Regions from separate parts of the Sphingomonas radicis genome, predicted to be linked through region 4. Evidence: predicted binding sites of a transcription regulator. Region 4 holds the regulator's gene; each other region holds the start of a gene.

Region 1 (3,245 bases), on a different contig from region 4:
ACGAGCTCGCGCGCCGCCGCGAACAGGGGCTGGAAGCGAACTGGTCGCACTTCCTCGATGTCGCCCGGCGCCCCGCATTCGAATCGATCCTGATCGTTGGCGGGCTGCTGTTGATGGTCTTCGTGGCCTGGATGGCCGTCGCCGGAGCACTCTATTTCGCGCTGATGGGCGCGCCCCCCGAATCGATCGGCGAATTCCTGACGCGCCTCTTCACCACGCCCCAGGGCTGGGCATTGATCGCGATCGGCAATCTCGCCGGGCTCTTCTTCGCCGCGCTCGTGCTCACGATCAGCGTCGTGTCGATGCCGATGCTCGTCGACAAGGATATCGATGCGCGCACCGCGATCGACACTTCGATCCGCGCAGTCGCCGCCAACAAGGGAGTCATGTTTCGCTGGGGCGCCATCGTCGCCGCCCTGCTGGTCGCCGGCTCGATTCCCTTCTTCGTCGGCCTCGCGGCGGTGCTGCCGCTGCTCGGCTATGCGACCTGGCACCTCTACACCCGAATGGTCGTACGCTGATCCGGGGAGCTAGCGCCCCAGCAGGTGATCGACGAACGCGGCCAGACTCTTGAACCCCGCGAGGTCGAGACCGCCCTTGTCGGCTGTCTGTGCGGCCGGCGCGAGCGCGCGCCCGAACCCGAGCTTTGCCGCCTCGCGACAGCGCAACGCGCCGTGCGCCACCGGTCGCACTTCGCCCGAGAGCGCTATTTCGCCGAACGCCACCGCGTCGGCCGGAAGCGGCCGCTCGGCAAGCGCCGACACCAGCGCCGCCGCCACCGCCAGATCCGCCGCGGGATCCTGCACCCGATAGCCGCCCGAGATGTTGAGATAGACTTCGCACGCCGAAAAGCTCAGCCCGCAGCGCGCTTCGAGCACCGCCAGCACCATCGCCAGCCGCCCCGAGTCCCAGCCGACCACCGCGCGCCGGGGCGTCGCTCCGCTCGCCAGCCGCACCGTGAGCGCCTGCACCTCGACGAGCACCGGCCGCGTGCCCTCCAGCGCGGGGAAGACGATCGTGCCGCTCATATTCTCGTCGCGGTGGGTGAGGAACAGCGAGGAGGGGTTTCCCACTTCGTTCAGCCCCTCGGCCTCCATCGCGAAAACGCCGATCTCGTCGGTGCCGCCGAAGCGGTTCTTGACCGCGCGCAGAATGCGATACTGGTGGCTGCGCTCGCCCTCGAAAGCGAGCACGGTATCGACCATATGCTCCAGCACGCGCGGTCCGGCGATGCTCCCGTCCTTGGTCACATGCCCCACCAGAACCAGCGCCGTCCCGCGCTCCTTGGCGAAGCGGATCAGCTCCTGCGCCGATGCGCGCACCTGGCTCACCGTTCCCGGCGCGCCCTCGATCAGGTCCGAATGCATCGTCTGGATCGAATCGATCACCATCAGCGCCGGCGCCGCGCCTTCACCTAGCGTCGTGAGGATGTCGCGCACCGAAGTCGCCGCGGCGAGCTGCACCGGCGCATTGCCGAGCCCCAGCCGCCGCGCACGCAGCCGCACCTGATCCGCCGCTTCCTCGCCTGAGACATAGGCGACGTTCAGTCCGCGGCTCGCGATCCGCGCCGCCGCCTGGAGCAACAGCGTCGACTTGCCGATCCCCGGATCGCCGCCGATTAGCGTCGCCGACGCTTCGACGAACCCGCCGCCCAGCGCCCGGTCGAGCTCGGAGATTCCCGTCGCCATCCGCTCGGGCAGCGGGACATCGGCATCGAGCCCGCTGAGCTGGATCGCGCGCCCGCCCGACTGGAGATTGTGCCGCGCCTGGAACGGTGTCACCACCGCGCCGGAATCCTCCACTAGCGTGTTCCAATCCCCGCAATCGGCGCACTGCCCCGCCCATTTGGACGCGACCGAGCCGCACGCCTGGCAGACATATCGCTTCTGGAGTTTCGCCATGGGCTCATGGCTAGCGGAAGAACAGGAAGGGAACAAGTCCCAACTCTCCGCCCTCCCCCGAACAGCCGAAGGCCCGCAATCTTGCTCCGCATCTCCGCCCCGGCTATCGCCGCGCGATGCAAGCGTCGGACCTCCGTGTCGCCATGTTCAGCGGCAACTATAATTACGTCCGCGACGGCGCCAACCAGGCGCTCAACATGCTCGCCGGCCACCTGCTGCGCCGGGGCGTCCAGATCCGCGTCTATTCGCCTACCACCGACACGCCCGCCTTCCCGCCGACCGGCGACCTGGTGAGCGTGCCGGCGCTGCCGATCCCCGGCGGGCGCGGCGAATATAAGTTCGCCTGGCGGCTGCCGCGCGTGACGCAGGAAGACCTTGAGGATTTCGCGCCCGACATCGTCCATGTCTCCGCGCCAGAGGTGCTCGGCCACCGTGCGGTCACCTGGGCACGCGAGAACGATATCCCCACGCTCGCCTCGCTCCACACGCGCTTCGAGACCTATCCGCAATATTATAAGATCGGCTTCCTCGAGCCGATGATGATCCGCGGGCTGACGCGCTTCTACAATCGCGTCGATCAGGTGATGACACCCGGCCAGTCCACTGCCGACATCCTGCGTTCCTGGGGTGTCACCACGCCGATCGGCATCTGGGCCCGCGGCGTCGATCATGACCGGTTCGATCCGGCCCGCCGCAGCCTCGAATGGCGCCGCTCGCTCGGCATCGCCGACGAGGAGTTCGCAGTGGGCTTCCTCGGCCGCCTGGTCCTGGAAAAGGGGCTCGACATCTTCGCCGACGTCTGCGGAGCGCTGCGCGCGCGCGGCGTGCCGCACAAGGTGCTGGTGATCGGCGACGGCCCGGCGCGCGACTGGTTCGCCGAACGCGTGCCCGAGGCCGCCTTCGCAGGCTTCCAGAAGGGCGACGATCTCGGCCGCGCGGTCGCCTCGATGGACGTGCTGTTCAATCCGTCGGCCACCGAAACTTTCGGCAACGTAACGCTCGAGGCGATGGCCGCAGGCGTGCCGGTGGTCGCCGCGCGCGCGACCGGCGCGGTGGACCTGATCGACGACGGCGTGAACGGCTTCCTGGTCCCCCCGCGCGACGTGGACGCCTATGCCGACGCGATCGCACAGCTGATCGCCGATCCCGCGCTTCACAAATCCGCAGGTGCGGCAGGCCATGCCAAGGCAAAAGGCTATGAGTGGAGCGCGATCAACCAGGTCGTGCTCGACACCTATCTCGAAGTGATCGCGCGGCGCCGCGGATCGCAATCATAGGCTCACCCGTGCCGATACGCGGATCGTCCTCGGCTGACCGGGGAAAATCCACACCGGGCTGTATGAG
Region 2 (3,245 bases), on a different contig from region 4:
CCACTCGTCGGCCCAGACATCGCCGACGCGGCCGGTCCAATCGAACGTGGTGGTCATCCGCCCCTTCCCTGTTGCCGCCGTGCTCCAACGAGCATCTGACGCGCTTCACGCGAACCGACAAGGCCGAACTGGAAAGACCCGGCGCAGGCGATGCGCCGGGTCTTCCGATGGGACTTGGCCCGTGACCTGGGCCGGCATCGTCACGCCGACTTGGTCAAAAAAGTTGAAGGTTGCTCAGATCAAAGATCGTCGTCGGGCTCCGGACCAGACATCAGCCCCTCGGCAACCTGCTCGGTGCGGTTGCGGATCGCCGCCTCGAGCCGGTCGCAGAGCTCGGAATTCTCCTTGAGGAAGGTCTTGGCGTTCTCGCGGCCCTGGCCGATGCGGACGCTGTCGTAGCTGAACCAAGCGCCCGACTTCTCGACCAGCCCCGCCTTGACGCCGAGATCGAGGATCTCGCCGATCTTGGAAATGCCCTCGCCGTACATGATGTCGAATTCGACCTGCTTGAACGGCGGCGCCACCTTGTTCTTGACCACCTTCACGCGGGTCGAGTTGCCGATGATGTCGTCGCGGTCCTTGATCTGCCCGGTGCGGCGGATATCGAGGCGGACGGAAGCATAGAATTTCAAGGCGTTACCGCCCGTAGTTGTCTCCGGATTTCCATACATCACGCCGATTTTCATACGCAGCTGATTGATGAAGATCACCATGCAGCGCGAGCGGCTGATCGAACCGGTGAGCTTGCGGAGCGACTGCGACATCAGGCGCGCCTGAAGGCCGACGTGGCTGTCGCCCATCTCGCCCTCGATTTCGGCGCGGGGCACCAGCGCGGCGACCGAATCGACCACCAGCACGTCGATCGCGTTCGAGCGCACCAGCGTATCGACGATCTCGAGTGCCTGCTCGCCGGTATCGGGCTGCGAGACGATCAACTCGTCGATGTTGACGCCCAGCTTCTTGGCATAGACCGGATCAAGCGCATGCTCGGCGTCGACGAAGGCAGCGGTGCCGCCGTTCTTCTGCGCCTCGGCAATGACGTGGAGCGCCAGCGTGGTCTTGCCCGAGCTTTCCGGACCATAGACTTCGATGACGCGCCCGCGCGGCAGGCCGCCTACGCCGAGCGCAATGTCGAGCCCCAGCGAGCCGGTCGAGATCGCTTCGACCTGCATCGTCTCCTTCGAGCCCAGGCGCATCGCCGAGCCCTTGCCGAATGCGCGGTCGATCTGCGCGAGTGCGGCGTCGAGCGCCTTCTGCTTGTCCGTGGAAGTGGCCATGTTGCCGTCGATCACCTTAAGGGAAGCCGCCATCTGAAGTCCTCGTCGCTAGAGGGTTTGGACCATAGGTTCAACGCGTGAGTTGTGTTCGTACATTATTTGTTCTCTCGGAACAAGAGGGGAACCTTCTTGCATCGTGGTAATCATACTACAGACGACGCGGCAGCCATCTGGTTGACCCGATTGACTCGATAACGCGTTTTCGAGCGGAAGCGCCTGCGAGGCTACTACGAAGCGCCTATGAAGCGACACCGAAGCATCACTCACGCTACACCCACGCGACAACCAGGCTACGCCCACGCTACGTTGACGCTACGTTGACGCTACGTTGACGCGCCACCGACGACACACCGACGCGACAGTCACGCGCCACTTGCGCGACAGCAACGCGACATGTTCACGCCGCGAAGTTTCCGTTCCGCCACACCGCACCATCGAAGCGAATCCTGCTGTCTTGCCCATGCGCGGAACAAAAGCAGATCAAATCCTATTTTGCCAGCTCGTTCGAAAGGCCGGAGGGGGCGGCCTGGATCGCTGCCCGGATCGAAATTCGCCCTCCACTGGAAGCGCGTGGGAGCGAAAGCGTCCACACCGCGCCGAAATTGACTTTGGCACGCCTGCGGAACCGCCCCCTTCCCCGCCCCGTTATCGAAGCTCCCGCGCTCGCCGCGCCAGCCCTGGAGCCTCATGTCGGACCTGCCCGAGCCCCTCGACGCCAGTGTCTTCGATCCTCCCGAGGAAGCAGTCGAATTCTATTCCGACAGCCTGAAGCTGCTCAACCGGTGGGACATCCCCTATCTCCTGTCGGGCACCTATGCGCTCACCTGCCACACGGGCGTGATCCGCCCCACGAAGGACATCGACATCTTCTGCAAGGCGGGCGACGCACCGCGGCTGCTCGCGCATTTCAAGGCGGCAGGCTACCGAATCACGATCGAGGACGACCGGTGGATCGGCAAGGTCTGGCAGGACGAGAACTTCTTCGACGTCATCTACAACATCTCCTCCGCATCACTGCCGGTCACCGATTCGTGGTTCACGGAAGTGTACGAGGCCGAGGTCTACGGCAGCCGGGTGCGGATCACCCCGCCCACCGAGTTCATCCTCTCCAAGATGTTCATCCAGGACCGCTACCGCTACGATGGCGCCGATGTCGCGCATGTGATCCTGAAGAAGCACGACGAGATCGACTGGCACCGGCTGCTCTCCGCAATGGAGCTCCATTGGGAGGTGCTGCTGATCCATATCCTCAATTTCCGCTTCATCTACCCCACCGAACGCGACTGCGTGCCGCGCTGGCTGTTCGACACGCTGATCGAGCGCGTCCAGGCGCAGGCCGAGCTGCCCCCCGCCAACGTGCGGGTCTGTCGTGGACGGCTGCTCTCCCCGCGCGACTATGTGATCGACATCACCACCTGGGGCTTTGCCGATGTCGTCGGCAAGGGACTGGAGGAGAAGCATGAGCGGCACTTCTGAGCCGCTGCGCCTTGCGGCGATCGGCGACCTCCACGTCACCGAACAGTCCGAGCATCGCTACCGCGACTTGTTCGCGCGCATCTCCGAAGAGGCCGACGTGCTCGCGCTGTGCGGTGACCTCACCAATTTCGGCAAGACCAGCGAAGCCGAGCTGCTGGCCGAGGATCTGCGCGCCTGCACCATCCCCAGCGTCGGGGTGCTCGGAAACCATGACTATGAATGCGGCCAGCCGGAGGAAGTCGCGCGCATCCTCCACCAGGCCGGCGTGACGATCCTCGACGAGCAGGCGGTAGAAATCAAAGGCGTCGGTTTCGCGGGCGTGAAGGGATTCGTCGGCGGTTTCGGCCGCGGTGAGCTCGGCGCATTCGGCGAGGGAGCGGTCAAGGCCTTCGTCGAGGAATCGCTCAACGAGGCACGCAAGCTCGAGAACGGGCTGCGTTCGCTGCGGACCGATCGCGTGGTGGCAGTGCTCCACTATGCCCCGATCCCGGA
Region 3 (3,245 bases), on a different contig from region 4:
TCGTCGAGCATGAAGGGCTGGAGCAGCGAGGGGTCCATCGGGATCTCATAGCCGCAATAGGCGCAGTTCCCGTCCCGGTTGCTCTGGTTGCGGCGCACCTTGCTGCGATCGGAATAGAAGAAGCCGATCCGCACTGCCTTCAGCGGGCTGTCGTGCACCCTGAGCTTGGTGTCGAGGTGGAATTCGGAGCCCTTGTCCTCCACGCGATTGTCGTCGACTCCGGTGAAGTGCGCGCGCATCAGCGAGGGATCGGTGATGTTGCCCGAATTGGAGACGATCGGCAGGTCGTTGCCCTTGTTCAGATCGAAGCGCGGGCTGGTCTGCGCCAGCGATCCGACCACCACGAACATCCCCGGCGCGCGCTGCTTGGCGCGCGTGGTGGAGGCGTCGAACTGCACCTCCACGTCCTCCGACGGGTTCCATTTCAGGTTGCCGCCGATCTGGTAGCTGTTGGTCAGCCGCTCGCTGGGATTGACGATATTGTCGTTCTGCGAAAGCGACACCGCGTCCGCCAGCGCCGGATTGGCGGCCAGGAACTGCTGGCCCGGGCGGTTGAAGCCCAGCACGGTGCCGTTCTCGTCCGTCTCCATGCCGATGTAGGGGGCGGAGAAGAAGTTCGCGAAGATGTTGCGGTCGCTATAGACGTCGAACTTCGAATAGATGCCGTCCAGGGTCACCAGCAGCGTGTCGGTCACCTGCGCCTGGAAGGTGCCCGAGACGTTGATGCGCTTGCGGCGGTCGAGCTGGCGCGCGAACTGGACGTTCTGCGGCGTATGCACGTCGCCGGGCGTGGTGACGATCGCGCCGGGGGTAAGCCCGGTCGAATCCGCGGTCCCGTTCACCACCCGCTGCGGCCCGAACAGCCAGCCTTCGGTGCGCACATAGTCGAGCTGGCTGTAGCGGTCGGTGTAGGACCCCGCCAGCACGATGCCGATCGTCTTGTCTTCGTTGGTGTAGGAGGTGACCGCCGACAGATCGGGGCTCACCTTGTCGCGCAGCGTGTCATAGATGCCGCCCGCCGATGCGGCGATGTGGAAGCCGCTGCGCCCTTCCAGCGGGCGGGCGGTGATGATGTTCACCGTCGCGCCGATTCCGCCTTCCTGCAGCTCGGCCACGCTCGACTTGTAGACGTCGGTACGCTGGATCATGTTCGAGGACAGCACGTCGAACGAGAATTCGCGCCCCGGATTGTCGGTCGCCATCACGCGGCCGTTGACCAGCACCGTGTTGAACTCGGGCCCCAGCCCGCGGACGGTGATGAACTGGCCCTCGCCGCCCGAACGATCGATCGCCACGCCGGTGATGCGCTGGAGCGATTCGGCGATGTTGGCGTCGGGAAACTTGCCGACGTCCTCGGCCGAGATGCTGTCGACGATCAGCTCGGCGTCACGCTTGACTCGCGCCGAAGAGGCAAGGCTGCCGCGGATGCCGGTCACCACCACTTCGTCGGCGGGCGGCGCGTCCTGCGCCGCGTCTGCGGCGGAGGAGGCGGGATCGGGCGTTTCCTGTGAAGCTGCGGGGGTGTCGGTCGGTCCGGAAGATAAGGTTGCGTCTTGTAGTTGTGCCAGCACCGGTGTGGAGATCGTCAACGCACTTACGAGCAATCCTGCCTTGAACGACAACTTCATACTTCTCTCCCTTTTACAACGCTTTTTGGTGCTGACGCGATCAAGCCAGACCGTGCCCCCGAACGTATCATTTATATGATTAAGGCTACTGACAACCTTGACATTGTAAAGTCGTAGAGCCGGAGTTGCGGCGTTCCTTTCCGGCAGCCCGTCGCAAAAACCGTGGGTTGTACCGCGTTCTGCGCAAGTTTCGGGTGGGGCATCTTCCTGGCTCGGGAGACTCGAAATCGCCGCTCCGCCTCCCTATCTGCCCTCTGGAATCTCCCAAAGAACAAAGCTAGAACCACCGGCATGGCACTCATCACCATCGCTCAGCATAGGTGTTCCGTATGCTGACCCACATAAGCGTCCGCGGCGCGCGCGAGCACAATCTCAAGGGCGTGGATGTCGATATCCCGCGCGATACGCTCACGGTGATCACCGGCCTGTCCGGCTCGGGCAAATCCTCGCTCGCGTTCGACACCATCTATGCCGAGGGGCAGCGCCGCTACGTCGAGTCGCTCAGCGCCTATGCGCGCCAGTTCCTCGAGATGATGCAGAAGCCCGATGTCGATCATATCGAGGGCCTCTCGCCTGCCATCTCGATCGAGCAGAAGACCACCAGCCGCAACCCGCGCTCGACCGTGGCCACGGTCACCGAGATCTACGATTACATGCGCCTGCTGTGGGCGCGCGTCGGCATCCCCTATTCGCCCGCGACCGGCCTGCCGATCGCCGCGCAGACCGTCAGCCAGATGGTCGATCGCGTCCTCGCGCTTCCCGAGGGCACCCGCCTGCTCCTCCTCGCCCCCGTCGTCCGCGGCCGCAAGGGCGAGTACCGCAAGGAGCTCGCCGAGTGGCAGAAGGCCGGCTTCCAGCGCGTCCGCATCGACGGCGAGACCTATCTGATCGAGGACGCCCCCGCGCTCGACAAGAAGTACAAGCACGACATCGAAGTGGTGGTCGATCGCCTCGTCGTCGGCCCCAGCATCGCCACGCGCCTGGCGGAGAGCTTCGAGCAGGCGCTCAAGCTCGCCGAGGGGCTGGCCTACGTCGACCTGGTGGATACGACGGTGGCGGAGCTTGCTTCTCCCCTCCCGCTTGCGGGAGGGGCCGGGGGTGGGCGCCCGGCCTCCGCGAGCGAAGGTCTCGAAGGAGAGCGGGCACCCACCCCCCAGCCCCCTCCCGCAAGCGGGAAGGGGAGCGTGCAGGAGGCGCGCGGCACCTTCACCGCCGACATCGGCGGCGCGATGAAGGGCGCCGGCATCCCCGACAACCGCATCGTCTTCTCCGAAAAGTTCGCCTGCCCCGTCAGCGGCTTCACGATCGCCGAGATCGAGCCGCGCCTGTTCAGCTTCAACGCCCCGCAGGGCGCCTGCCCCGCGTGCGACGGCCTCGGCGAGAAGCTGGTGTTCGACGAGGACCTCGTCGTCCCCAACCACGACCTCACGATCAAGAAGGGCGCGATCGTCCCTTGGGCCAAGTCCAATCCCCCGTCGCCCTATTACATGCAGGTGCTGGGCAGCCTCGCCCGCGAGTTCGGCTTCAGCCTCGACACGCCGTGGAAGGACCTCCCCGGCGAGGTCCGGCTGATCATCCTCCACGGCACCGGCGGCAAGCCGGTCACGCTCACCTTCG
Region 4 (3,245 bases):
CATCTGCTGTCGGTGAGCGGGCTGCATGTGAGCGCCGTTACCGCTGCGACGATGCTGCTCGTGCTGCGGCTGCTGGCACTCAGCCCGACGCTCGCGCTTCGCTGGCGGTTACCGCTGGTAGCAGCGGGCGCTGCGGCGCTCGCGGCGATTGGGTACACGCTGCTCACAGGTGCGGAAGTGCCAACCGTCCGCTCGTGCATCGCCGCGCTGCTCGTGCTGCTGGCGCTCAGCCTGGGGCGCGAGGCGATCACGCTGCGACTCGTAGCAGCCGGAGCGATGCTGGTTTTGTTGTTTTGGCCCGAGGCGGCAGCAGGGCCCAGCTTCCAGCTCAGCTTCGCCGCAGTGACTGCGATCGTGGCACTGCACGAGAGCCCCAAGGTCCGCGGCTGGTTTGCGCGGCGGGAGGCGGAGTCGATCGGAATGCGGATCATGCGCGGCATCGGATCGCTGCTTCTCACCGGGATTGTGGTCGAGCTGGCGCTGATGCCGATCGCATTGTTCCACTTCCACCACGCGGGCATCTACGGCGCGCTCGCCAACATTGTCGCGATACCGCTCACCACCTTCGTTATCATGCCGCTGGAAGCGGGAGCGCTGCTGCTCGATACCTTGGGTGCCGGCGCGCCGCTGTGGTGGCTCGTCGCCCGCGCCCTCGATCTGCTGCTCTGGCTCGCGCACCGTACTGCCTCGGCACCGGGGGCGGTTGCCGCGCTGCCGGCGATGCCTACGGGTGCCTATGCGGCGATGCTCGCAGGGGGGCTGTGGATGGCGCTCTGGCGGACGCAGTTGCGTTGGGCCGGCGTCGCTCCGCTGACCTTGGGATTGGCATGGGCGCTCCTCACGCCCTCGCCCGATCTGCTCGTGACCGGCGACGGCAGGCACTTGGCGATCCGCACCAGCGACGGCGGCTTTGCGCTGCTTCGGGAGCGGGCGGGCGACTACACCCGCTCGATGCTCGGCGAGAACAGCGGGGCGGGGGATGCACTGGCCGAGCTGGCGACGAACCGCGATGCGCGATGCAGCCCCGATCTTTGCCTGATCGACTTCGCCGCAGAGGGCCGGAAGTGGCGGGTTGCGGCGACGCGGAGCAGCTATCTGGTGCCCTGGCAAGAGATGATGGCCGTGTGCCGGAACGCGGACATCGTCGTCAGCGACAGGCGGCTTCCGCCCGGCTGCGCCCCACGCTGGCTCAAGCTCGACCGGGAGACGCTGGCGCGCAGCGGTGGTGTCGCGATCAGCTTTGCGGGGCCCAGTCTCCGGACTGTCCGCGAGGGCGGTTCGCACCCCTGGATCGATCCGCCGAAGGTCCAGCCGGCGTCGCGCGAACGCTGAGCGCCGGCGAACCGATCAATATTTGCGCAGCAGTCCGGCGAGCCGGCCCTGCACGCGGATCTGGTCCGGACGGTAGCGCTGCGGATCATAAGCGCGGTTGGCCGGATCGAGTCGAACCATCGCGCCTTCCTTGCGGAAATATTTTAGCGTTGCCTCGGCATCCTCGATCAGCGCCACGACGATCTCGCCGTCACGTGCGACCTCGGTACGGCGGATGAGGGCATAGTCACCGTCGAGGATACCCGCTTCGACCATCGAATCGCCGGCCACTTCGAGCGCATAATGCTCGCCGGCGCCGAGCAGCGCGGCGGGCACCGGAAGCATCGTCGAGCCTTCGAGCGCTTCGATCGGCGTACCCGCGGCGATGCGGCCGTGGAGCGGAATCTCGACCACGTCATTGGCCGGCGACGGCAAAGTGGCGGGAGTGGGCTTCGATTCTTCCACTTTGGCGCTCGGCTTTTTCGCATCGCCACGTTCGGGGATGCGGAGCACTTCGAGCGCGCGGGCACGATTGGGCAAGCGGCGGATGAACTCGCGTTCTTCCAGCGCGCTGATCAGCCGGTGGACGCCGGACTTGGATTTGAGATCGAGCGCTTCCTTCATTTCCTCGAACGAAGGCGAGACACCTGTCTCATTCAGGCGATCGGCAATGAAGCAGATGAGCTCGTGCTGCTTGCGCGTGAGCATCCAGGTCCTCCTGTCTAGAACAGACTGGGAACGTTTACGCAATGTTCCCCACGCTTGTCAAGCGATGTCGAGGATTTCGACTGCCTGCCCCGGCGTAGCGGCCGGAGTGTGCGCGGGCCGGACGATCAGGCAGTCGGCGCGGGCGAGCGTGCCGAGCATTGCGCTGTCCTGAAGCGCGGCGGTGAAGACGCTGCCGTTGCGAAGTTCGGCGCGGAGATAATCGGTGCGGGGACCGTTCGCAGCCAGCGGCTCGCCGAGCCGGACCTCGCGTGTGCGGGGCAGGGGATCGGCCGCGCCGCCAAGATGCGCCGTCAGCGGGCGCACGAAGAGCAGCGTCGTGACGAAGGCGGAAACCGGATTGCCGGGCAGCCCGACGACGATCATTCTCCCCAGCTTGCCCGCCATCATCGGCTTTCCGGGTCGCAGGGCGATCCGCCAGAAGTCGATCGTTGCCCCCGCGGATTCGAGTGCAGGGCGAACGAGGTCGTGGTCCCCGACCGAGGCACCGCCGGTAGTGACGAGGAGATCGGCATCGACGCTGCGAAACGCCGCTTCGAGCATATCCTGCCGATCGGGCAGGATGCCGAGATCGATGATCTCGACAGGCAGGTCGGCGAGCTGCGCCGCGAGCATCAGGCGGTTGGTTTCGGGAAGTTGCGCCTCACCGATCGGTGCCCCGGGCGATACGAGTTCGTCGCCCGTCGCCGCCAGCGCAACCCTGACCTTCCGCCGTACAACCAGACTGCCATGGCCCGCTGCCCCGGCAAGGGCGAGCCGGGCGGGCGTCAGCCGCTCCCCCGTGGCGATCAGCGTGTCGCCTTCCAGGAAGTCGAGCCCGCGGCGGCGGACGTTGCGGCCCAGAGAGCCGGGTCCTTCGCCTTCGAGCGTAAGCTGCGTGCCTGCGCGACCCGCTTCTTCCTGGACCATCACCGTGTCCGTGCCGGGCGGCAGTGGGGCGCCGGTGAAGATCCTCACCGCTTCACCCGCGCCGACGCTGCCGGCAAAGCCGCGGCCGGCAGCGCTCTCGCCGATCACCTGCCACGGGCCGGGGAGATCGGCGAAGCGGATGGCATAGCCATCCATTGCCGAGATGTCCGCCGAGGGCTGGGTGCGGCGGGCGACCACGGGTTCGGCGGTCCAGCGGCCTGCGGCCTGCGCCAGCGGCACCGTCTCGGGCTCCACGGCGCCAGACAGGGCGAGCAGGCGCGACTGGGCTTCGGTGACCG

Evidence for each region. Region 4 encodes LexA, which represses DNA repair genes until DNA is damaged. Its sites were predicted from a motif close to GTTCCNCNCTTGTTCT; they were not measured.
Region 1: radA (DNA repair protein RadA) is a predicted target of LexA. The motif match lies at 1,920-1,935, and genes of this name have one in related genera.
Region 2: recA (recombinase RecA) is a predicted target of LexA. The motif match lies at 1,387-1,402, and genes of this name have one in related genera.
Region 3: uvrA (excinuclease ABC subunit UvrA) is a predicted target of LexA. The motif match lies at 1,897-1,912, and genes of this name have one in related genera.

The regions. Positions count from the first base shown of each region.
Region 1 covers NZ_JBLFFG010000002.1:746,262-749,506, forward strand. The annotation lists gene ACMGDH_RS10485 (DUF2189 domain-containing protein) at 1-521, shown strand, start outside; gene radA (DNA repair protein RadA) at 531-1,901, opposite strand; gene ACMGDH_RS10495 (glycosyltransferase family 4 protein) at 2,018-3,178, shown strand; gene ACMGDH_RS10500 (TonB-dependent siderophore receptor) at 3,173-3,245, opposite strand, start outside.
Region 2 covers NZ_JBLFFG010000002.1:200,033-203,277, reverse strand. The annotation lists gene ACMGDH_RS07940 (class I SAM-dependent methyltransferase) at 1-57, opposite strand, end outside; gene recA (recombinase RecA) at 240-1,310, opposite strand; gene ACMGDH_RS07930 (nucleotidyltransferase domain-containing protein) at 1,965-2,753, shown strand; gene ACMGDH_RS07925 (metallophosphoesterase family protein) at 2,737-3,245, shown strand, end outside.
Region 3 covers NZ_JBLFFG010000001.1:1,139,743-1,142,987, reverse strand. The annotation lists gene ACMGDH_RS05205 (TonB-dependent receptor) at 1-1,628, opposite strand, end outside; gene uvrA (excinuclease ABC subunit UvrA) at 1,958-3,245, shown strand, end outside.
Region 4 covers NZ_JBLFFG010000006.1:185,090-188,334, forward strand. The annotation lists gene ACMGDH_RS17815 (ComEC/Rec2 family competence protein) at 1-1,332, shown strand, start outside; gene lexA (transcriptional repressor LexA) at 1,348-2,019, opposite strand; gene ACMGDH_RS17825 (molybdopterin molybdotransferase MoeA) at 2,077-3,245, opposite strand, start outside.